DNA from 4 places in the Ruegeria sp. K3 genome. Region 3 is predicted to be linked to each of the others. Evidence: riboswitches for the same ligand, from Rfam matches in the RefSeq annotation. Region 3 holds a riboswitch; each other region holds the start of a gene.

Region 1 (5,577 bases), on a different contig from region 3:
AACCCGACCCACTCAAAGAACAACAAAATCAAGGAAGGTGACGTCATTTGGCACCGGACCGGTGACGCTGGCGCGCTGGATGATGACGGGCGTTTATGGTTATGGGGGCGCGTCGGGTCCGAAATTGAAGTCTTTTCAGGTACGCTCTTCCCCTTTGCTATCGAAGTCGCGGCACAGCGATGGCCAGGTGTAGATCGATGCGCGCTCGTCAATACCAAAGCAGGCCCCACACTTTGCGTCCAAGGTTCCGCGGATCACATCGACGATTGGACTAAATCTGCGCTTGGTTTTGACGTTCCAAATGTGATTTCGATTAAGCACATTCCTATGGACAAGCGTCATGCCTCCAAAGTCGATCGTACGAAACTTACACGCATAATAGAAACCTGACGCAATATGGCTCGTAGGCCACTGAGCCTGCCCAACTCATCGCTCCCGTCGCTGTGCGCGTTAACAGAGGACTGAGTGTAGCGACGAAGTCATTGTTTTAGAATTTCCAATCAAAACCTGCACACCTTGGTAAGGGGAAATCTGCAATTGCCAGTTACATCTGGCCGCATGAAACATATAATCGCAGATACACTGTTAGGGTGCGCCCCGGCGAACGGTTGATACCCATGTCATTGCACAAAGATGTTCGGCTTGACGCGTCATCCAAATCCGTCCCAAACCTCAAGCGTTTCTAACCCAGAACTACTAGCCGGCTTTCTTCTATGCTGCTGCAAGAATCTCAATTAAGCTCACGCACACAATCACGACTAATAACTGCGCGCTCGCGAACTTTGCTGCTCTGCATTTTAAATTGAATAAGCTGTTGTAATGCGTCGATGAACATAAAAGATTGAAATAGAGTTCTCTTGGCTCGGTAGCTTCAGATACCCAGGAGAAACGAGTATGGGGAAAGCAGATATGACAAAACCTACTTCCGCTCAGAAAAAACTTTCGGAACGGTTACCAGTTTATCTATCGTTGGCCTGTATCATATGCAGCTACCTTGTCTCCGCCGCTTCATTGCAAGCTTCTGAGCTTCCCTGGATCAAACTAGATAGAGAGGTTCAGGCGCCATCGGGCGCCAAATCACTCTGCAAAGATTATTCGTGGGCGTGCGCGAATACTCGTACTTCTGGTCTGCCAGAAGCGCAGGAGAAACAGATCGTTAAAGCGATTAACTTGCGCGTCAATCGGAGGATCCGCGCCGTTTCGGATCAAAACCAATACGGGACAAAGGAATACTGGACGCTACCAATGCAGGGGTCAGGGGATTGCGAAGATTTCGCTTTGCAAAAGAAGTTTGAACTAATGCAGAACGGCTTGGATCCTACGAAGCTACTTATTGCAACTGTCTTAGACACCAATCGCAGTGGCCATGCAGTTTTGGTTTATCGCTCGAGTGAAGGCGATTTGATTCTGGACAATGTCACTAACAGGATCAAATCGTGGAAGGAAACGAGGTATCTTTTCCTACGAATACAGGACCCAAATCACCCTGATCGTTGGGTACAGGTTTCTAGCGGCTAAAAACAATGTGGCGCGCCCTCGAGACGCGCCACAATAAAATTTTGGTCCTGCGGCTACTGGTTGTTTCGCGGCAACCCAAGTTTAGGACACCGCTTCAAACTTTGGTCAAGCTTTCGCAGCGTTGTACAAACGCGGAGTCACCAGACCTGTACTGTTCAAACCGCGCATCGCCTTGGCTGCCGCAAGCACTGCCAGATCAGCAATCGGCTCAATGACAATTACCAGCATATAAGCACCGCCAAAGGACAGAACCGACGCCATGGTTTCTGCGCCGAAACCCTGGCCGTAGAAGGCCCAGAACCCAACCCATGCGACTACTCCTCCCTGATACGTCGCACTTAGGGCAAGAGCTTGGCCATATTTGAGGTCAACATATGCTGTGCCGGGTGCGATGATGCGGCTGGCCAGTGCTTGTAGCGCAAATAGCGGCACCAGCAGAGTGGTCAGGTTGATGAAGTACTGCGGAAGATCGAACGGGGCAAAAAACACACCCTGAATCAGGAGACCAGCTGCCAATCCAAAAGCCGCGGGTGCAGCACCGAGAAGCAGAAACAGCGTCGACCCCAGGATGAAGTGGACTTCAGAGACACCAACCGGGAAATGCGGCAGGACTTCGAAGAAAAGGAAAACCCCAACGGTGGCGAGCACCGAGCGCATAACAAAAGATGCAGGTCCATTCGCTCGCAATGTGGAAAACGTTTCTTTCGCTGCGTAAGTAGCCGCACCTGCGGCGGTAACATAGGAAAGCGCGATTTTGGCACCATTCACGATGCCCGGTTCGATATGCATGTTCTTTCTCCCTACCGCCTCACCCGGCGGCTTGTCAGGTTGAATCGACCGTAAGGCCGACAGGTTCAGTCTGGGCATAGCCCGGCGCTTTACGGCAGGTCTCCTGACTCGCGGGTGCTCGCTCCGCCAACCTTCCCGGTTCCATTACGAACCAGTGGTGTCTTGGCATCGCTCTCCGCTCACAGTTGCGGGGGCAGTTACGGAATTGGCGCCATTGAAAACACCGAACCGTATTCCCTTTTAATCCTTTTGGCTTCCGCCATCAGGAACCGAAAACAAATCACCGCTACAATGGCGGCTTCGCCTGTGTCAATTGTCTTTGCGACCTATTCCAATGTAAACTCGACCGAAGCAGGATTCACGCAACCGGTCACGTGATCAACTGGGTAATCCAAGCGTTACCTGAAACCTCTTGAAGCTCTAGCTGCTAGAGGCTTTAAGATTCGAATTAATTCGCGATAGTGCGATCCAAATACGTTAAACTTGTGAACCAGGACGAGACCTATGCTTACAAGGCGCCATTTCATTCAATCCACCACAGCGCTGTTCTCGGCGTCTGCGGCCAGTCCATTGATCGCCAAAACCTGGCCAACCGTATCGCAGAAGACCTATTGGGACAGTCAGGTCACGCCAATTGGTTACGATCCAATGACCTCAAATCCGTGGGGTGTTCATGACCGTTTTTTACCAAGACGCGTCGCGGCAAATGATGGTTTGGTTCCAGGTGACATCCATGTGGATGCCGTCGCGCGCTATCTCTACCATATCGAAGAAGGCGGGACCGCAATGCGCTATGGCGTAGCGATCGCGCGCGGGAACCTTTACGAGCCCGGCACCTATGTTATCCGCCGAAAGGTCGAATGGCCACACTGGACACCAACCGCTTCAATGATCGAGCGCAACCCCGAATACGCGGAATTCCGGAATGGCATGGAGCCCGGGCCGAATAATGCTCTCGGCTCTCGTGCCCTTTATCTATACGTTGGAGACCGAGACACATATCTCAGAATTCACGGCACGCCTGAGCCAAGAAGCATCGGCGGTCGCGCAAGTTCCGGATGTGTGAGAATGATCATGGCCCATATCAATGACCTCTACCCAAACGTGAAAACCGGCTCGACCGCTTTCCTATACTCTGCCGAAGATAGCGTCACAGCCCGCTCATGAATATTGGGCAGCGTACATGGACGTCGCTGCCCTCATTTCGATCAGGCGTCGCGCGCAATGCAGATCGGAGCGCCATTCGTCGCGCGCAATGGTACCAATGTCGTCTCGACGGGTCCGCTGTGCTCATACCAAAAGCAATTGTCTTCGGGCAGGAGGCGCGCTGTGGTCAAATCCTGCGCCGGCCCTGCCAGCGCTACGACCGAATCTGGCACGTTGCCTGGTTCAAGTGCTTTGCTTTTGGCCCCGGTGAACTGGGCTGAGCAACCAGCCGTAATCGAGACTAACGTGATGGTAATTGCGATCCGTTTCTGCATTGATCTGTTCCAAATTTTTTGCGTCATCTGCAATTAGATTGCATCCACACGGCCGGCCCGCAAGACGAAATGAACTAACAATATCGCAGGCAAAGAACCCGGATAAAAAGAATACAAAAGGTATTGAAGCTCTAGTTACTGTAGGAACTATTTACAAAGGACCATAGAGATTCTTGAGGTCCAATCATGTCATCCGATACCCATAGCCACGACCATGGCCACGAAAACAAACATGGTCACCACGCATGCGGTAGCGGCGGGTGTGGCGACATCGCCCCCGCCGGTCCAATTCCTGAAGGTGGTAGAAGCTTTCAGGTCTCTGGCCTTGATTGCGCCGAAGAGGTGGCGATCCTGAACCGTGTCGTCGGCCCGAAAGCAGGTGGCGAAGAGCATCTTGCATTTGATGTGATCAACGGTCGGATGACGCTTCTTGAAAGTGCTTCCAAGTTATCTGACGAAGATGTCATGCTGCTGGTTGCGAGTACTGGTATGACCGCCAAACCATGGGATGACGGAAATGCCGCCCAGGACCAGGCGGCGCATATTGCACGTCAGCGGCGGTTCACCACTCTTAGCGGAGGGTTTTGGGCAGCAGGTTTTGGCTGGCACATTTTCGAAACCGGCATGGGCGGTGCGCTCGGGCTGTTCTCGGGACATGGTGAGGTTCCGATGCCTTTGCCCGAGGCAGCTTTGTTCGCAGTCGCGATCTTGTTTGGCGTCTGGCTGGTGTCCCCTAAGGCCTGGTCTTCGGCGCGTCGACTTTCGCCTGATATGAACCTTTTGATGGTTGTTGCCGTCGCCGGTGCCATCGCTCTGGGTGAGTTTTTTGAAGCGGCAACTGTAGCATTTTTCTTTTCGCTCTCTCTTTATCTGGAAAGCTGGAGTGTCGGACGTGCTCGGAACGCGGTGTCCGCGCTGCTTGATCTGGCCCCCCCGACGGTTCGGCTGGTTCGTGCTGACGGTTCTGAGGCAACGGTCCCGGCGGCGGATGTCTTTGTCGGTGACAGCTTCATCGTTCGAGGTGGGGATCGCATTCCACTTGACAGAGAAGTCATCGAAGGGGCCGGTGCCGTTGACCAGGCTCCAATCACGGGTGAAAGCGCGCTGATTCCCAAAGAGCTGGGTGATGAGGTCTATGCCGGCACAATCAATGGTGAAGGCACCCTCAAAATACGTGCGACGAAAACAGCGTCAGACACCGTGCTTGCCAAGATCATCCGGATGGTCGGTGATGCTCATGCGCGCCGCGCGCCGGTTGAGCAGTGGGTTACAAAATTTGCGCGGATCTATACGCCCATCGTTATGGTCGTCGCAGTGGCCATCGCCCTGATCCCGCCGCTTGCATTTGGCGCATCGTGGGGCTTCTGGTTTTACAATGCGCTTGTTCTGCTGGTTATCGCCTGCCCCTGTGCGCTCGTAATTTCCACACCGGTTTCAATCGTTGCGGCTTTGACCGCTTCGGCCCGGGCTGGGGTTCTGATTAAGGGCGGCGCATATATCGAGGCCCCCGGGCGTACCACCGCACTGGCCATGGACAAGACAGGCACGATCACCATGGGTGAGCCTGAAGTGGCCAATGTCTATCCGCTGGGCGCCGCATCCGAGCAGGAGCTGTTGGCGAGCGCTGCCAGCCTTGAGGTTCGGTCTTCACACCCGCTGGCCCGCGCCATTTTGACCAAGGCAGAACAGACCGACATTTCGATATCGGCGGCTGAAGACATCCGAACCGTTCCCGGTCGTGGTCTGGAAGGCCGTACCGAGCGTGGAGATATCTGGCTTGGCTCTGACC
Region 2 (5,577 bases), on a different contig from region 3:
GCTGACGGAAAGGTTTAAACTCGGCTCAGACCTGATCAGGACGAAATATCTTGGGAGCGAAGATCGAGGGCCTTACCGTTGATTTCTCGCTGTCCTGAATAAAAGCAAGAACACAAACACCGATCCGATTGAAGTTGTGACGATCCCCACCGGCAATTCCTGCGGAGCCAGCAGAAGCCTGCTGAGAATGTCAGAGCCGGTCAACAAGGCAGCACCAACCATAGCGGCGGTAGGTAGAAGGTTTTTGTGCAGGGGACCTGCGATCCCGCGTGCAATATGCGGCACCATCAGACCGACAAAACCAATCACTCCGGCTACGGAAACAAACACGGCCGTTGCCAAAGCTGCGGTGAAAAACATGCTGAACCGCAGACCCCGAACCGGCACACCCAGAGTTGCGGCAGTCAAATCCCCGGTCAGCAGCGCATCCAACCAGCGGCTGCGATAAAGCGAATAGCTCAGGATCAGCAGCAGACCGATGCACACCAGCGGGAACGTCTCCCAACGGGCCAGGCCCAGCCCCCCCAGCATCCAGAAGATGACAGAATGGGCGGCGCGGCTATCACCGGCGAAGATCAGATAGTTGGTGATGGCCGAAAACAAAAATGACACAGCCAGACCCGCAAGGATCAGCTTTTCCGGTGCGCTGGTGCGAAGCCCATGAACCAGCGCCAGCACGATGCCCGACGCCACAAGACCGCCGCAAAAGGCCGCCAGAGGCAGAGTCCAGAAACCCAGAATATCTCCGGTCACGGTAATTACAAACACCGCCCCCGCTGCCGCGCCCGAGGACAGGCCGAACAGAAATGGATCGGCAAGGTCATTACGTGTGGTCGTTTGCAGCACCACGCCAACGATGCCCAGCCCGGCACCGATCACGGCTGCTAACAACGCGCGGGGCAATCGCAGGTCGAATACGATCCTATGCAGCGGCGACATCTCTCCGTCCTGCAACCCGGTACCGCGCAAGATCGCGGTGAAGGTCTCGGACAAAGGTATCGAGGTTGTGCCGTAGATTGTGGAAATCAGCAAAAGGGCGGCCAGAACGACCGCCCCCAGCAACAACGTCAGGCCCAATCCGCCCATATCAGCTCTGACCCGGATGCATCGCGCGCGCCATCTTCGAGATCGCTTCGATATTTGCCGGTCCGGGCGTCAGCTCTTCGTAGCGCAATCCGATCCAGCGTTCGTTCTTGACGGCATCAGTCTGCGACATGACGGGATGTTCCTGCAGGAACTTGAAGGTGTCCTCGGCGCCATTGCCGGTCTGATAATCCAACAAAACCAGGAATTCCGGGTTCGATGCGGCAACGGCCTCCCACGAAGTGCGGCCCCAGCTCGTGTCCATGTCATGAGTGACGTTTTCACCACCAGCGGCTGTGATCATCGCATCGGGAATCGCGAATTTACCGGCGGTAAACGGAGCATCTGCAGGACCATCCAGAAGAAAGACGCGGGGCTTGGGCAGTTCAGCAGTCTTGGCATCGATCGCTGCCAGCTGCTCTTTCCAGCCCGAGACCAGAGCCTCGGCCTTGTCTTCGACTTGCATCACCTTGCCCAAGCGCAACACATCGCCAAACAGAAGATCCATGCTGGCTTCGGGGCGATCCTTGTCCAGATGGACACAGCTTTCCGTTAGAACCAAGGTCTTGATTCCGAACGGTTCCAATGTATCTGGGGTCACATCACCACCCGGCTTCATGCCATAGTACCAACCTGCAAAGAACAGGTCGGGTTCAACCGCCACCAGGTTTTCGACGGTCGGATATTTCGGCGCAAGCTCGGGGATGTCGCCGCGCAGAGCATCAAAATCAGGGCTGGTCTTGTACCAGCCGGTGATGCCGGTCAGGCCGACGATCTTGTCCTGCAGACCCAATGCAAAGGCCATATCGGTCATGTTCATGTCATGCACAACCAGGCGCTCGGGCGCGGTATCAAAAACCAGTGGTTCGCCGCAGTTGTCTACGGTGACTTCTTGCGCAGCAGCACCGCTTGCCATGGCGGTGGCAAACGCCACGGGCCAGATGTATTTCATCTCAGTGTGTTCCTTCGACTAAGTTGAGACTGTGGTTCTTCGAATATCAAGCGCCGGGATCACGCGGCCTTCGTGGAGAAAGCAGAGGAAATCAACGCCAAAAGTTTCGCGGACTCTTTCGGGTGTCAGCACCTTGTCCACCGACCCAAACTCGATCATACGGGTCGATTTCATCAGCGCCACGTGTGTGGCGAATTCGGGGATCATGACCAGATCGTGTACAATCATGACCACGGTGATCCCAAGCTCGGCGACCAAAGACAGCATCCGCCCTTTTGCATCAGGATCCAGATGGTTGGTCGGTTCGTCCAGAAACAGCAACGAAGGGTTCTGCGCCAAAGCACGCGCGATATGGGCACGCTGACGTTCGCCTCCGGACAGTTGGGCCATGCGCTTGTCCGCGAGATTGGCGAGACCGGTCAGGTCTAAAATCCGGTCCAGCTCTTGCGCGTGGCCTTCGGTAGAGCGGTCCGCACGGATGGGTATTTGCCCCAGCGCAACATAATCGCGTAACGCCAAGCGTCCATCGGGCAGTTCCTGCTGACCTACCACTGCGATCATGCGCGCACGCTTTTTGGCGGAGAGCTGTTTCAGACTGCGTCCTTTGATCCGAACATCGCCAAGTGCCAGCGGCTCAGCGCCGCACAACAGATTGAGAAGCGTCGTTTTCCCCGCCCCGTTCGGGCCGGCGATGGCTAGAATGGAACCCTCGTCCAACTCGAACGAGACGCCCTGCAACAGGACATCTCCGTTAAGGGCATAATACTCAAGGTTTTCGGCAATCAGAAAGGGTCGCAACGTCATTGCGATGCCCCCTGTTCGATCCGCGGCATGCGCGAGAGGGTTTTATTGAACAACGCCTGCGGGCGATCAGTGGCATTTGTCCAGCCATCCGGGCTTTCACGATACTGCGCTGCAAACTCAGCCAGCGCCTGCACCTCATCCGCGGTCTGAATGCCACCAAAAAGGTATTGCGCCTTTCCTACGGCCTGGAACCCAACCGTTCTGGGACTATCGCAGCCTGCCATGCAAGACGACGCGCGGATCGCAAAACTGCGATGTAATTTCCCGGTCAACGCATCGCAAATTTCATCAAGGGGCAGCCCTTCAGTGCAGCTTTCGCAGACTAGAATGAAATGATCAGGCGTATCTGGCATGGTCCACTCCACTTGTTTCCAAGCGCATGCGGAAGCTGCCGACAATGTAAACACGCGATTGACGCGCCATCAAAGCCTCCTTCCAGGACGCCCCGCCCCGGGTTGGTTAAACATCTGATGGCAGGTCTCCTGACTTGCGGGTCCGCGCTCGGCCAACCTTCCCGACCCTGTGGACCAGTGGCTGTTTGGCCTTGCTCACCGCTTACAGTTGCGGGGGCAGTTACGGAATTGGCACCTTTTGGCAAACCTCACCGTATTCCCTTTTCATCCCGCGGCAACACCACCGGGAACCATCAATCGATTGAGTGCCCGAGAACACCGGACACGTCAATGATAAAGTCGAAGGCACCCAACTCTGGTCGAGGATCGAGCGCGGGCAACCACGTGTCCGTAGCACCAACCGAATGGGTTGGGCTGCGCGCCGAATTTGTCTGGCCACGGCTGTCCATAGTTGGTGTGTTTGGAAATTAGACAATCTGAGGTAAGCTGAACAAATTTAGAGGTTTAGCTTTGTCAGCGCCTTACCCCTGTTTGATCATTGCCTGGGTTTATCCAAGGAGACGGTTCTTTGACGCATGTTTCGCAAAACGCATTGCCGCCGGATATTGTTGATGATGTCATTGACCACAATCTCGAGGCCGTTGCACGGTGGAAAGGCCATCGCTTAAGGGCTCAGCATGGGCGCAGTCACGGGTGCGTGGCTGCAACATTCACTGTCAGAAACGATCTACCAGAACAGTTCCGTCACGGCCTGTTTGAACAGCCCGCTGCCTATTCAGCCGCACTTCGCTTTTCCAACGGCGCGCATCTGGATGACCGGAAATCGGATGCCCACGGGATGGCGATCAAGCTTTTTGACGTGCCAGGCCCCAAGCTGATCGACGCCGAGGCACTTGCGCATCTGGGGACCACACAACTCAGCGACGAGTTCGATTTCGTATTGGTCGATCAGGATGTGTTTCCCAGCTACGTCCCCGATGAATATGAGCGATTGGGCAGGCTTGTCGCCACATTACAAGCGGTCCAGCACGCGATCAAAGGGCGACGAAAATGGAGCCTTAGGTTGATCACCAAAGGGCTGCGCGCAGGATTTCGCGCCTTCCTCACTCGTGAAGGCAAGCGTCAGTTTCGCGTCGCGAGTGATTTTGCCTCGAACTATATGCACTCGCCTTTTGAGGTCCATTTCTGGTCGACAACACCGTATCGGCTGGGCCCCGATCTAACGGTCAGATACTTGGCCCGCAGCGCGAAACCAAAAATTCCGGCACATCCGGTAGACGACCCAGATGGGATCGGGCAGTGTTTGCGGCAAGACGTGGCCGATGGAGATAATCACTTCGAGCTGTGTGTGATTGAGCCCCCGCGCCCGGCCGACGAATTCGATGTGCTCGACAATCGCATCCGGTGGGCATGCGACCCGCAACCAGATGCACCTCTTGATCCGTACCATCATACCGTCACGCCCGTGGCGGATATCACGATTCCCAAAGGTGCAGAATTTGATCCGCAGAATGGAGACGCGATGAGCTTCGCGCCCTGGCGTGTCACGGCAGATCACGAACCTTTAGGACCGATTAATGCGATCCGGCTCAGAACCTATCTGAGCTTGGCCCGCGCCCGGTTCCCGAATCGATGACCAAACGGAGATGTATTGATGCTGGACGTTGATGATCTGATCAAACTCGGATTCAAGATCTCCCCACCCGTTACGAGCTATTTAGCCGCGATCAGGCTTGCAAACGCCGCGAAGATCCACCGACCGCGGCCCTATACGATGGGCGCAGACTACACGACATGGCCCGGCGTGTTTTCCCATCGCTGGATCGGTCGGCATACAACGCCAGAAGACCTCTCACCCGTCCTGCCGTCGGAAAGCGAAGTTGCTGATCTCTTTCGCCGACGGACACAAATGGATGGCAGCCCGCTTACCTTGATGTGCCCGCAAGGATCGACACTTTTGTTTATCTCGGCCGCACAATGGTTTACCGACAGTTTCCTGCGCACCTTTGGGGCGAAAGGACCGGTTGATCAGACGGATTCGAACCACGAGGTCGATCTGTGCCAAATCTACGGGCTGAACGATTTTCAGACCGACATGCTGCGCGAACGCGATCCCGATACCAATGAATTAACCCACCGGTTGGCCTTTCGTCTGGATACACAAGGCGAGATGTGGGCCCCGAAGCTGTTTCAAAAGAACCAATCCGGTGGTGTTAAGCTTGCGCCCCCCTTTGATGGCAGTCTTGCCACTGGCGAGAATTACGGAAAGCCCCTGCACGATCCATGCAAGCTGTGGAATGCGGTGAAACGGGCGCATCCGGGTCTCAGCGATCACGCGATTGACCAGCTACTGCTCGATTTTCATGCAACCGGGCTCGATAATGG
Region 3 (5,577 bases):
TTAAAGATCGACGGGTCGATGTCCAGACCCTTCAACTCGCCCTTGGCAGTTGCGGTGGCCTTGACCAGCCCGGCACCGGATTCGCCGACAACCATGATGGTGTTCAGCTCTTCCTGCATGTCTGTCATCTTGGTCTGCAGATCCTGCGCGGATTTCATCATCTTGGCCATGTCACCCAGGCCGCCTAAACCTTTTAGCATCGGTAATCTCCTGTCACTCGATTTGTGGCCTAGATACGAAGCGTAACCGCGCGGCACAAGAGGTCAGGATGCTCCCGACCGTCGTCAAGGTCTTTGGCAAGACCTTTCCTCCCGTTGGGCCGGGTGGCGAGCAAGGCGCGCTGCCGGGCACAAAGCCGCTCAGGGGTATCGGCGCCAGCCGATGGCCCGTGGCGGGTGCGGGAGCATTTGGTTGAGGTGCGCTTATGCTCGAAAGTCAGTCCTCTTCAAACGGGTCCCATTCGTCTTCGACCTCGGGCAGGGCTTCGGTTTCGACTTGAGCGGCGCGTTGTTTTGCGGTTTCGATGCTCTTGATCCGCGCTTTCGGGAAATGAGTCAGCACTGCTTGCACCAGAGGATGCTGTTCAGCCTCGGCTTTCAGGGCCAAGTCTGCAGCGTCCCGTACCTCGGCAATGGTCGGTGCGTTGCCCTCAGCGACAATAGAAACGGCCCACCGGTTGCCTGTCCAACGCTGCAGCGACGCGCCCAATCGTTGTGACAGGTCGATCGGGGCGTTGTCGGTTGGGGCAAACTCGATCCTGCCCGGTTGGTAGGATACCAGACGCACGCCGTTTTCGACCTCGACCAACAACTTCACGTCCCGGTTGGCTCGGATCAGTTCGACCACATGTTCAAATGTTGGATAGCGTGCCAGCGCTGCCTGCACATCTTGGGCTGGCGCGGCCGTTGGCCCGCCGGCGTTGCCGCCGATTCCCGATGTGGCATAGGCCGGTCGGGCCGCAGCCTGCGGCGCGGCAGGAGCATGTCCCGGCGCACCGATTCCCTTGTCGGGGCCACCATTGGGCAGCGGGGGTGAATCCTGCAGACGCTTGATCAGCTCCTCCGGGCTAGGCAAGTCGGCCACATGGGTCAGGCGGATCACGGCCATTTCCGCAGCCATCATTGCGTTGGGTGCGGCGGAAACTTCCTCGAGCGCTTTCAGCAGCATTTGCCACATGCGTGTAAGGACTCGCATGGGCAGAGCCTCGGCCATTTGTTGACCTCGGGCGCGTTCGTCGGGGGAAACGGTGGGATCTTCGGCGGCATCCGGTGTGATCTTGACCACCGAAACCCAATGCGTGATTTCAGCCAGATCGCGTAAGACGGCGAGTGGATCAGCCCCTTCGGCATATTGCCCGCTCAGCTCGGTCAACGCGCCTGCAGCATCGCCGCGCAGGATCATATCCATCAGATCCAGCACCCGGCCCCGATCGGCCAGCCCCAGCATCGCGCGCACCTGATCCGCGCTGGTTTCACCGGCCCCGTGCGAGATCGCCTGATCAAGCAGCGAGGTCGCATCCCGCGCCGATCCCTCGGCGGCCCGGGTGATCAGCGACAACGCATCCTCGGCAATCTGTGCCCCTTCGGCATCTGCAATCTTGCGCAGCAGTCCGATCATATCCTCCGGCTCGATCCGGCGCAGATCAAAGCGCTGGCAACGGGACAGGACGGTCACCGGGACCTTGCGAATCTCGGTGGTGGCAAAGATGAACTTCACGTGTTCGGGGGGTTCTTCCAGCGTCTTGAGCAGCGCGTTGAAAGCGCTGGTCGATAGCATGTGAACCTCGTCGATGATATAGATCTTGTAGCGCGCGGATGCAGCGCGATAGCGTACGCTGTCGATGATCTCGCGGATGTCATTGACACCGGTGCGGCTGGCGGCGTCCATCTCCATCACATCGACATGGCGGCCCTCCATGATGGCTACGCAGTGTTCACATTGACCGCAGGGTTCGGTGGTAGGGCCGCCGCTGCCATCGGGACCGATGCAGTTCATACCCTTGGCTATGATCCGAGCGGTCGTCGTCTTGCCGGTACCGCGGATGCCGGTCATGATGAAGGCCTGCGCGATCCGGTCCGCCTCGAAGGCGTTTTTTAGAGTGCGCACCATGGCGTCCTGACCGACCAGATCGGCAAAGGTTTCGGGGCGGTATTTGCGGGCAAGAACCTGGTAGGCGGGGCTGGGCGTCTCGGTCATGTCTGCTCTGTCGGATTCGCGTTACGCCGCAGCGTAGAGGCCCCCGCCGCCCGCGTCCACAGCCAGCCGGGACGATTTTCATTTTGGAATGCGTGGGTATGCGGCTAAAATCCACTCTATTCTATTTACTGGACCAGTATGTTGTTGGGTGAAGTTTGTTTGGGGGGAGATTATGTCGCAACTGGTGGTTTATGCGTTGCAGGTCGGCGGAGGCACCTTGGCCTTGTCCTCGATGCCTGGGCGTGGAGGAACGTATGCAGAAGACCTTGATCTTATCGCAGACTGGAAGCCCGGGCTTGTGATCTCGATGACGACTGAGGTTGAGATGATTCAGGATGGTGCGCGGAATTTTGGCGCTGATATTCAGGGGCGTGCCAGCAGATGGGTGCATTTGCCGATCGAAGATTTTGGCACGCCACCCAAGGAGATTGTGGAGCGCTGGCCCCGCGTTGGCGCGACTGCCCGTCAGGCGTTGTCAGGTGGTGGCCGTGTGCTAGTGCATTGCCGTGGTGGCTGTGGCCGATCCGGGATGGTGGTTCTGCGTCTGATGGTTGAATGCGGTGAACGGCCTGAGGCGGCATTGAAGCGATTGCGTACGGTGCGTCCTTGCGCAGTCGAGACAAATGCCCAGATGCTTTGGGCCGTTGAACCGGCCCGTGTTCAAGCCGTTTGACGGCCTAGACACCAACATGTGGCGAGATTTCGCCACCGGTATGTGGTACCAGAAGCGAAGCCTCAAGCATGGCGCACGGATGGTTCCTCAGCAGGTCAGAGGGCAGGCTGCTGAACTCGGTCCCGAACATCATGTCAGCGTAGTCATCAAGCCGGTCGATCGCAGTTTCAGGATCGGCGCCGCAGAATACGCGGATCTGATCACATTGGGCGCGAAAGCGGGCGGTACACCCCTCTGGGCAGTGCGACAGGTCTATGCTGCCTTCAATTTCGAACTCAGGTTTTGTGATCGGCTGTGCAGACGACATGGCCTGCGTCAGAGCCCGCGCCATCTGCGCCAATGCGGGGCAGGGTGCGCCAGTACGTTGGCACACGGTCGCCGTGAATTCGTGTGTTTTGGTCTTCCAGATCATCAATGCGCCCTCCGCGCGCAAGGCGAGGGCGTGGCACAGGTTGGTCGTTGCGGAGCACGATCAAACCCGTCCCGGACACCCCGCCCGAGTTTCGGTTCTACATCCGATGGCAGGTCTCCTGACTTGCGGGTCATCGCTTTGCCGACCTTCCCAGCCTTCAAGGCCAGTGGTATCTCGGCATTGCTCTCCGCTTACAGTTGCGGGGGCAGTCTCGGACTAGGTTCTTTCCGGATTTATCCGGGCAGAACCGCACCGTGTTCCCTTTTCATCCCGGCCCGATTGGGCGCGAGAACCATCGCGCCATGGCTAGCGGCTGCGCCGTGCCCGAGTCAAGAAGATTGCGTCAGGCAAGTGACGTACGGTCCAGCTACGTCAACCTTGACTTGAGGCGCTTCGGGTGAACTGATCAGTTCAGTCGGTATTGGAGGGCACCATGTTGGACACGCAGCTGGCGGTTGTGACCGAGGATTTTCAGATCCCGTCCGACCCGGCAATGTTGTCGGCGCGGCTTTACCGTCCGGTTGCCGACCCCGAAAAGGTGGTCGTCATAAACGGTGCGACTGGGGTGCCGAGGGATTACTATCAGTACTTCGCCCGATGGCTTGCCGAAGAACAGGGCATGGCCTGCCTGACCTATGACTACCGGGATTTTGGTCACTCTTTGGTGGGTTCGCAAAAGCGGTCAAATGTCACCATGGCCGATTGGGCGTTGATCGACATTCCAGCCGCCCGGGCCGAGATGCGCCGACGGTTTCCGCAGGCCAAGCTATGGAGCATCGGTCATTCCTTGGGCGGAATGTTTGGCCCGATCCAACCCGATATCGATCAGATTGACAGGATGATCTGTGTCTGTTCGGGTCTGGTAACGCTGGCGGATCACCCTTGGCCTTATCGCGCTTTGGCGGCGTTGTTCTGGTATGGTCACGCGCCGCTGGTGGTCAAGGCGCTTGGCTACCTGCCCGGGCGGTTGGTCGGGTTTGGATCGGACCTGCCTGCCCAAGTCTATTGGCAATGGCGCAAATGGTGCACCGCCCCCAAAAGCTATGTGCCAGAGATCGGCACGACACTGCCCGCCGCCCGCTGGAAAGACTTGGGCAAACGTGTCGATCTGTTTACCTTCGCAGATGATGAAATGGTGCCGCCGGATGCTGTCTGGCGTCTTGCCGATCTCTATGGACCCAAAGCCGGGCGCCATCTGCTTGCACCAAGCGAATTCGGAGTGTCCAAGATCGGCCATATCGGTGCATTCGCAAGACGGAATGCGGCAGTCTGGCCTAGGCTGATCGCCTGATAGCGCTGGGCACCGGTAGGTCGGTGCCCAGCTTCGTTATAGCCCTTTACGGGATTTTTTCTCGTGCATCACGCTGCGCACCATCTTGCCGAAAGCCTTGTCACGGGCGCGGGCCTGCGCCACCGAAGCGGAATTGTGTTGGTCTTCGCGCCGCAGCTTGCGCCAGCGGTCCAGCCGCGCGGGATCAAGCGTACCAGCGTCGATTGCCGCCTGCACCGCACATCCGGGCTCAGACTCGTGCTGACAATCCGAGAAGCGGCAATCCAGGCTGAGGTCTGAGATGTCCGAAAATACCTCATCCAACCCCTCCTGCGCATCCAGCAGACGCAACGCGCGCATGCCGGGCGTATCGATCAGCCAGCCGCCATTGCGCATGCGATGCAAGGCGCGTGCAGTTGTTGTGTGCCTGCCGCGCGCATCGTCTTCGCGAATACCTGCGGTGGCCTGATCCTGCCCCGTCATCCCGTTGGCGAGCGTCGTTTTCCCAACGCCGGATGATCCAAGCAAGGCGCTGGTTTGTCCTTTCGGACACCACGACAGAACTTGTTCGAGATCGCCGTGATCCAGCGCGTTGACCGCAAGTACCGTCAGAAACGGGGCGAGCGATTGGGCTTGATCTACATAAAGGCTCGGATCATCGCACATGTCCGATTTGGTCAGAACGACCACCGGATAGCAGCCTGCCTGATGCGCCAGCGCAAGATACCGCTCCAATCGTGGCATATTGAAATCGGCGTTGCAGGAACTGACGATGAACAGCACATCAACATTTGCAGCAATCAGCTGCGCCGCTGCCCCTGTACCTGCGGCCCGGCGCTGCAGCAGGCTGCGCCGGTCCATCACTCGGCGTATGCGTTTGTTTTCATCCGCCAGAACCCAATCCCCAACGGCATATGCGCCGGTTGATTGATCCAGAGATAACAAAGGCGATTCACCTTCAGGGCGCAGCCCGATCAGTCGATCCCGGTGTACGGCCGAGATGCGATACGGAAGAAGTGACGGATC
Region 4 (5,577 bases), on a different contig from region 3:
GTAATCATCCAGCCGCGTATCCTCGCGACCGTCTGCGGGCAGTACGGCCAGTGCAATCCCTTTGGCCTGCGCCAGCGCCAGAACCTGCTGCAAGCCGTAGGCCCAATAGGGCACTCCACCGATCAGACGGATCAGGATGCCCTTTGCGCCCTCCAGTGTCTGCTCGACATAGGTGTCGACTGAGAGGGGATGCTTCAGCGCCGTCAGATTGGCCAGCCGCATCGTTGGCATGCGTCCTTCAGGCCCACCTCCACGATGCCATCCCGCCGCGAAAGCGCCAAGGTCACTGTCGGAAAAGGACAGCACCACCAGATCAGCCGGGCTTTGGCCCAGATCGGTCGGGGTCTCGGTTTCTTCGAGCCCATGGCTTTCGCGGAAGACGACGTGCATAGGTCTTACTCGGCAGCCTCGGTTACACCCACGAGGATATCCCGGATCTCGGCCTCTTTGATATCGTCATGCTCGGCAATGACCACAAGGCGCGAGCGACGGTCTTCGCCGGGCTCCCACGGGCGGTCATATTGGTGACGCACGCGCGCACCGACGGCCTGAACCAGTAGGCGCATGGGCTTGCCCTGAACGGCGGCATAGCCTTTGACGCGCAGGATATTCAACTCGTTGGCCAATCGTTCAATCTTGGCGACCAGATCAATCGGATCGGTTTGCTCGGGCAGTTCAACGATGATGCTTTCGAAATCGTCATGCTCGTGATCGTGATGGCCGTCGTGATGGCTGGGACGCGCGTCCATGTCATCCTCGGCCGCGGCTTCTAGACCCAGCACGACGCGGACGTCCACGGCACCCTCAGCCACTTCGACTACGGGTAGGGGGCGGGGCGCTTCGGCGGCGATGATCTCTTTCGCTTTCGCAACGCCTTCCGGGCCAGCCAGATCGGGCTTGGTCAGCAGAATGATGTCGGCGCAGGAAATCTGGTCCTCGAACACCTCGGACAAGGGAGTTTCATGATCAATCGAGTCATCTGCCATGCGTTGCGCATCCACCGCCTCGACATTCGGTGCAAACCGACCAGCGGCCACAGCCTCGGCATCGGCCAGAGCAATCACGCCATCGACGGTGATTTTCGAGCGGATATCGGGCCAGTCGAACGCCTTCAGCAGGGGTTTTGGCAGGGCAAGACCGGAGGTTTCGATCAGGATGTGATCGGGGCGCGGCTCTAGTGCCATCAGGGCTTCAATGGTCGGGATGAAATCATCGGCCACGGTGCAGCAGATGCAACCATTGGCCAGTTCCATGATGTTTTCTGCGGGGCAATCAGGAATGGCGCAGGACTTCAGGATATCGCCATCGACGCCGACATCGCCGAATTCGTTGACGACCACCGCCAGACGCTTGCCCTGCGGGTTCTGCATCAGGTGTTGCACCAAAGTGGTTTTGCCCGAGCCCAAAAAGCCGGTGATCACAGTGACGGGGAGTTTCTCAAGATTGCTCATTTCAGGGCTCCAATCGGGGGAATGCGGGCCGCACAGTTTTTGCGGAAATGTTCAGGACGTTCGCGCCATTTGACCAAACCGTCCTCGGTGGCGAGGTATTTGGCTGCGCCTTCGACGATGGTTTCGACATGGTCGATCTCGTTCAGATGTTCATACACGAAAGTCCAGCGATCCGGTCCTCCGCGTAGCACGATCGAGCAGCCTTCATCGCAATTCGACAGGCATTCCACAGCTTTCAAGGTAATGCCTTCGGGCAGGCCCGCCTGTTCAAGCGCCTTGTGCAGCAACGTGCCGGGGCGCTGGGCGTCATCCTCGACAGGCAGCCCGCGACGGCAGGTAGTGCAAACCAGCAGTTCGACCGGTGCGGTCTCGGTCATGTCTCTCATCCCCCCAAATCCTCTTCGTGGGGGACGGGGTTTCATGCGGGCCGATCACAGCCCCACACCGGAACACCCCGTCCGGTTTCATCTTCGGGCGTTGGCAGGTCTCCCGGCTTGCGGATGTCAGAGGAGGCCTCTGTCGGATGTCCCGCCTTCCCGGCCATACTGCCAGTGGCTTTGGGCACCCTCTCCGGTCACGGTCGCGGGGGCGGCTGCGTTTGACGGCAAAAACCGCTGACGCATTCCCTTTTCATCTGCTCTCGCAGACACCAACGAAAGGGACATGCGGCAGGGCAGGGTTGCTTGTCAAGCGAGTCGCGCCGATCCGTGAAAAAGCGGATAAAAAGCGACCTGTCGGGGTCGCTGGGCGGCATGATACTTCTGCAACGACGTGCTGGCATGGCAGCAAGATGCGAACAGGAGGATACCGCGCATGAAAGTAGGGTTTATCGGGCTGGGGAATGTAGGGGGCAAGCTATCTGGATCGCTGCTACGAAACGGTATCGATCTGACGGTTCATGACCTGAACCCGGATCTGGTGACCGAATTCGTCGCCAAGGGTGCCAAAGCCGCCAAAAGCCCGGCGCAACTGATGCGCAATTGCGATGCTGTTATAACCTGTTTGCCTTCTCCTGCGGCCTCGGATGCGGTGATGCAGGAAATGTTGCCAGAGGTCGGCCCTGGCAAAATCTGGATGGAAATGTCGACCACCGATGAAGCCGAAGTCAAACGCCTTGGCGCAATGGTCATTGAACGAGGTGGGGCTGCAGTGGATTGCCCGGTTTCCGGCGGATGTCACCGGGCAGCGACGGGTAATATCTCGATCTTCGCAGGCTGTGATCGTGAGACTTTTGAACGTATCCTGCCATTCCTGACCACCATGGGGCGGCGCATTTTGCACACGGGCGATCTGGGCTCGGCCTCTGTTCTGAAGGTGTTGACCAATTATCTGGCTACCGCCAACCTGATCACCTGCGCCGAGGCTTTGGTGACAGCCAAGGCCGCCGGTATGGACCTTGGAACCACCTATGAAGCGATCAAGATATCGTCAGGCACATCCTTCGTGCACGAGACCGAAAGTCAGGTCATCCTGAACGGCTCGCGCGATATTTCCTTCACCATGGACCTGGTGAAAAAAGATATCGGTCTGTTTCAGGAGGTCGCCGACCGTGCCGGAGTTCCCCTTGAGATAAACCCATTGATGATCAAGATTTTCGAAGATGGTATCGCGCGATATGGTGAGCGTGAACTGTCCCCGAACATCATCAGGCGGCTAGAGGACGCGACCGGACTGGAGATCCAGGCGCCAGGGTTCCCAACCGAGATGCTGGACGACGAGCCAGAAGAACCGGGTTACGAGGTGATCCCGCAGAATCGGTAGATCAAATAATCGGCAAGCGTTGCGGCTGTCTGGCGACCTGGTTGGACAAAATTCTGGGGCTATTCTAAATAGGTCAACAGGAATCCGTCACCGGCACAGGCAAGAGAACAACTTATGACCAATGAGACCTTTCTCATCGTAACAACGATGAAAAACGAAGGGCCTTTCATGATCGATTGGGTGGCCTACAACCACGCAATCGGCTTTGATGACATTCTGATTTATACCAATGATTGCGCTGATGGTACCGATGCCATGGGCAAACGGTTGCAAGCGCTTGGCTGGGCTCACCACGAACGAAACAGGCTGGGTCCGCGCGCCGCGCCGCAGGTTCGTGCATTTTCGCTTGCGCGGAATCACCCAAGCTATCTGTCATCGGATTGGATTCTCAGTTTGGATGTGGACGAGTATATCAATATCCGTTTGCCCAATAGTGATATAAGAAGCCTCGTTGAGGCCAGCGGCGTGGCGGACGCGATCTCGATCTGCTGGCGCATGTTCGGAAACGCGGGTCAGAACGATTTCGTTGATCGACCCGTACCTGAGACTTTCTTTCAGGCCGCCACGGAAGACGGCTATCCGCATCACCGGACCAAAGGGTTCAAAACGCTGTTCCGCAACAACGGAAAATTCAGCCGTTTTCGCGCCCACCGTCCCAGGATCAATCCAGAAGATGCACCGAACCCTGACGCGCCATACGAAGGCGTGTTGTGGCGGGATTCGGGCGGGAACCTGTACCCAGCAGACCAAGTGAAATGGAAAGCATGGCGTGGTTTCAGCCATGAATTCGCGCGCATTCATCATTATGCTGTGCGCAGCACTGATAGCTTTTTGGTCAAGCGCGACCGTGGGCGCACCAATCATGTGGGGCAGGATCAAGGGCTCAAATACTGGCTCATGATGAACCACAATGATGTTGAGGATCGCTCAATTCTGGAACACATGCCGGCTATGCACGACATCAAATCTGAGATGATGGCAGATCCGCAATTGGCAGACCTCCATCACCAAGCATGTGAGTGGCACAGGTCGAAAGCCGAAGAATTGAGAGCCAGACCGGACTGGGTTGATCTGGTTGAAGCGTTGCAAAATTCCTCTACCGGAGAAGACGTCTATGGGTGAAGCTGTATCTGCTGAGGATCGCCGCAAGAAGCAAGCTGAGCAGCGCGAGCGGAAGGATTCCCTGCGGCGCGAAATGCTCAAGACCATGCCGCATGGACGGCTGAGCGTTGAAATTGGCGTTTGGAAGGGCGAGTTTTCGCGGATTCTGCTGGAAGAGCTGCAGCCCTCGAAATTGTGCCTCATCGATCCCTGGCAAGTACAGCAAGACCCGGATGGCGGTGCTTCGCTTGCCGGAGCGCGCACGCAAAAGGATATGGATCGAATTTACGAGGCAGTGACGGGCAAATACAGCACCGAGATTGCCAAGGGGCAAATTTCGATCATTCGCGACTATTCGCGACCAGCGCTGCGTTTGTTTGAAGATCAAAGCATCGGGTTCGCCTATCTGGACGGCGACCATTCCTACGAGGGCGTAAAAACGGATCTGAGTGCTTTGCTGCCCAAGATGATCGAAGGCGGCGTAATCATGCTTGACGATTATCACAGGCGCGGTTGGTGGAAAGATGACGTGATGCGTGCGTTCCACGAATTCCTCGGGGCACATTCTGCGGGGCTGCGGCTCAAGGCCATCATGGGGGCGCAAGTGGCCGTCGAGAAACTTTGAGCCGAGATCATTTTCTGATTATAGATTCGTGCGACGTAATCTGGGCTGGCTGATGTCTTCCAGCGTCAACAGTGTTAAGCAACAAGTTCAGCGATGACGGATAGGGTTGTTGTCTAAGTCCGATCATTTTTGAATAGCGGCACTTTCCCAGGCAGACAGGAACTTTCTGCGCTTCAGCGTATCGAGGAACGTCAACAGCGCAGGGTCCAGCGCTATCGCTGCGCTTTCGGTCGTGGAGTCCTGCGTGTCCAGAAGTGGCAGTGCTGCCATTGATTCCGGATTCAGCGTGGTCAGGTGCCGGACAAAGGTCTCCGCTTCCTCCGGCAAGCGGCTTTTGCCAGTTACCATGGCGGTTCGCATCATCGTCGTCTGAAAATCCGAAGGCAGAATGATCTGAAGGGCATCCTTTCCTTCTGTTCGTACCGCCGCATAACTGCCAAGCACGTTGTAGGCCACCGCGATCGTACCATCCGCCAGGTCGTTAATCATGTCGCCCGAACAACAATACAGCCGCACGTCCAGGCCGCCCAAAACCTCCATCAAGCGCCAATAGGTTTCCGAGGCGCGGGCGTCCTGCGTGGCGAACAAATAGCCCAATCCCGACTGGCGCACGTCATAAGTGCCGACTTTGCCCCGAAA

The links. A riboswitch is a leader RNA that binds a small molecule or an ion and turns the genes downstream of it on or off. The one in region 3 is predicted to bind cobalamin.
Region 1: another riboswitch for cobalamin. It lies ahead of ACR0MP_RS11300 (energy-coupling factor ABC transporter permease); the one in region 3 lies ahead of ACR0MP_RS17465 (hypothetical protein).
Region 2: another riboswitch for cobalamin. It lies ahead of ACR0MP_RS20790 (DUF1636 family protein); the one in region 3 lies ahead of ACR0MP_RS17465 (hypothetical protein).
Region 4: another riboswitch for cobalamin. It lies ahead of ACR0MP_RS08685 (DUF1636 family protein); the one in region 3 lies ahead of ACR0MP_RS17465 (hypothetical protein).

The regions. Positions count from the first base shown of each region.
Region 1 is NZ_JBQFMM010000005.1:186,484-192,060, reverse strand. It holds gene ACR0MP_RS11310 (AMP-binding protein) at 1-390, shown strand, start outside; gene ACR0MP_RS11305 (transglutaminase-like cysteine peptidase) at 895-1,518, shown strand; gene ACR0MP_RS11300 (energy-coupling factor ABC transporter permease) at 1,624-2,307, opposite strand; cobalamin riboswitch at 2,384-2,596, opposite strand; gene ACR0MP_RS11295 (L,D-transpeptidase) at 2,812-3,474, shown strand; gene ACR0MP_RS11290 (hypothetical protein) at 3,516-3,788, opposite strand; gene ACR0MP_RS11285 (heavy metal translocating P-type ATPase) at 3,975-5,577, shown strand, end outside.
Region 2 is NZ_JBQFMM010000016.1:26,002-31,578, forward strand. It holds gene ACR0MP_RS20770 (LysR substrate-binding domain-containing protein) at 1-18, shown strand, start outside; gene ACR0MP_RS20775 (FecCD family ABC transporter permease) at 73-1,086, opposite strand; gene ACR0MP_RS20780 (ABC transporter substrate-binding protein) at 1,088-2,035, opposite strand; gene ACR0MP_RS20785 (ABC transporter ATP-binding protein) at 2,054-2,839, opposite strand; gene ACR0MP_RS20790 (DUF1636 family protein) at 2,836-3,192, opposite strand; cobalamin riboswitch at 3,295-3,502, opposite strand; gene ACR0MP_RS20795 (catalase family protein) at 3,761-4,828, shown strand; gene ACR0MP_RS20800 (peroxidase family protein) at 4,847-5,577, shown strand, end outside.
Region 3 is NZ_JBQFMM010000010.1:136,258-141,834, forward strand. It holds gene ACR0MP_RS17445 (YbaB/EbfC family nucleoid-associated protein) at 1-200, opposite strand, end outside; gene ACR0MP_RS17450 (hypothetical protein) at 269-415, shown strand; gene ACR0MP_RS17455 (DNA polymerase III subunit gamma/tau) at 436-2,196, opposite strand; gene ACR0MP_RS17460 (phosphatase domain-containing protein) at 2,369-2,869, shown strand; gene ACR0MP_RS17465 (hypothetical protein) at 2,874-3,281, opposite strand; cobalamin riboswitch at 3,373-3,593, opposite strand; gene ACR0MP_RS17470 (alpha/beta fold hydrolase) at 3,715-4,572, shown strand; gene rsgA (ribosome small subunit-dependent GTPase A) at 4,609-5,577, opposite strand, start outside.
Region 4 is NZ_JBQFMM010000004.1:22,754-28,330, reverse strand. It holds gene cobN (cobaltochelatase subunit CobN) at 1-390, opposite strand, end outside; gene cobW (cobalamin biosynthesis protein CobW) at 396-1,451, opposite strand; gene ACR0MP_RS08685 (DUF1636 family protein) at 1,448-1,828, opposite strand; cobalamin riboswitch at 1,914-2,120, opposite strand; gene ACR0MP_RS08680 (NAD(P)-dependent oxidoreductase) at 2,226-3,212, shown strand; gene ACR0MP_RS08675 (glycosyltransferase family 2 protein) at 3,327-4,334, shown strand; gene ACR0MP_RS08670 (class I SAM-dependent methyltransferase) at 4,327-4,938, shown strand; gene ACR0MP_RS08665 (ABC transporter substrate-binding protein) at 5,062-5,577, opposite strand, start outside.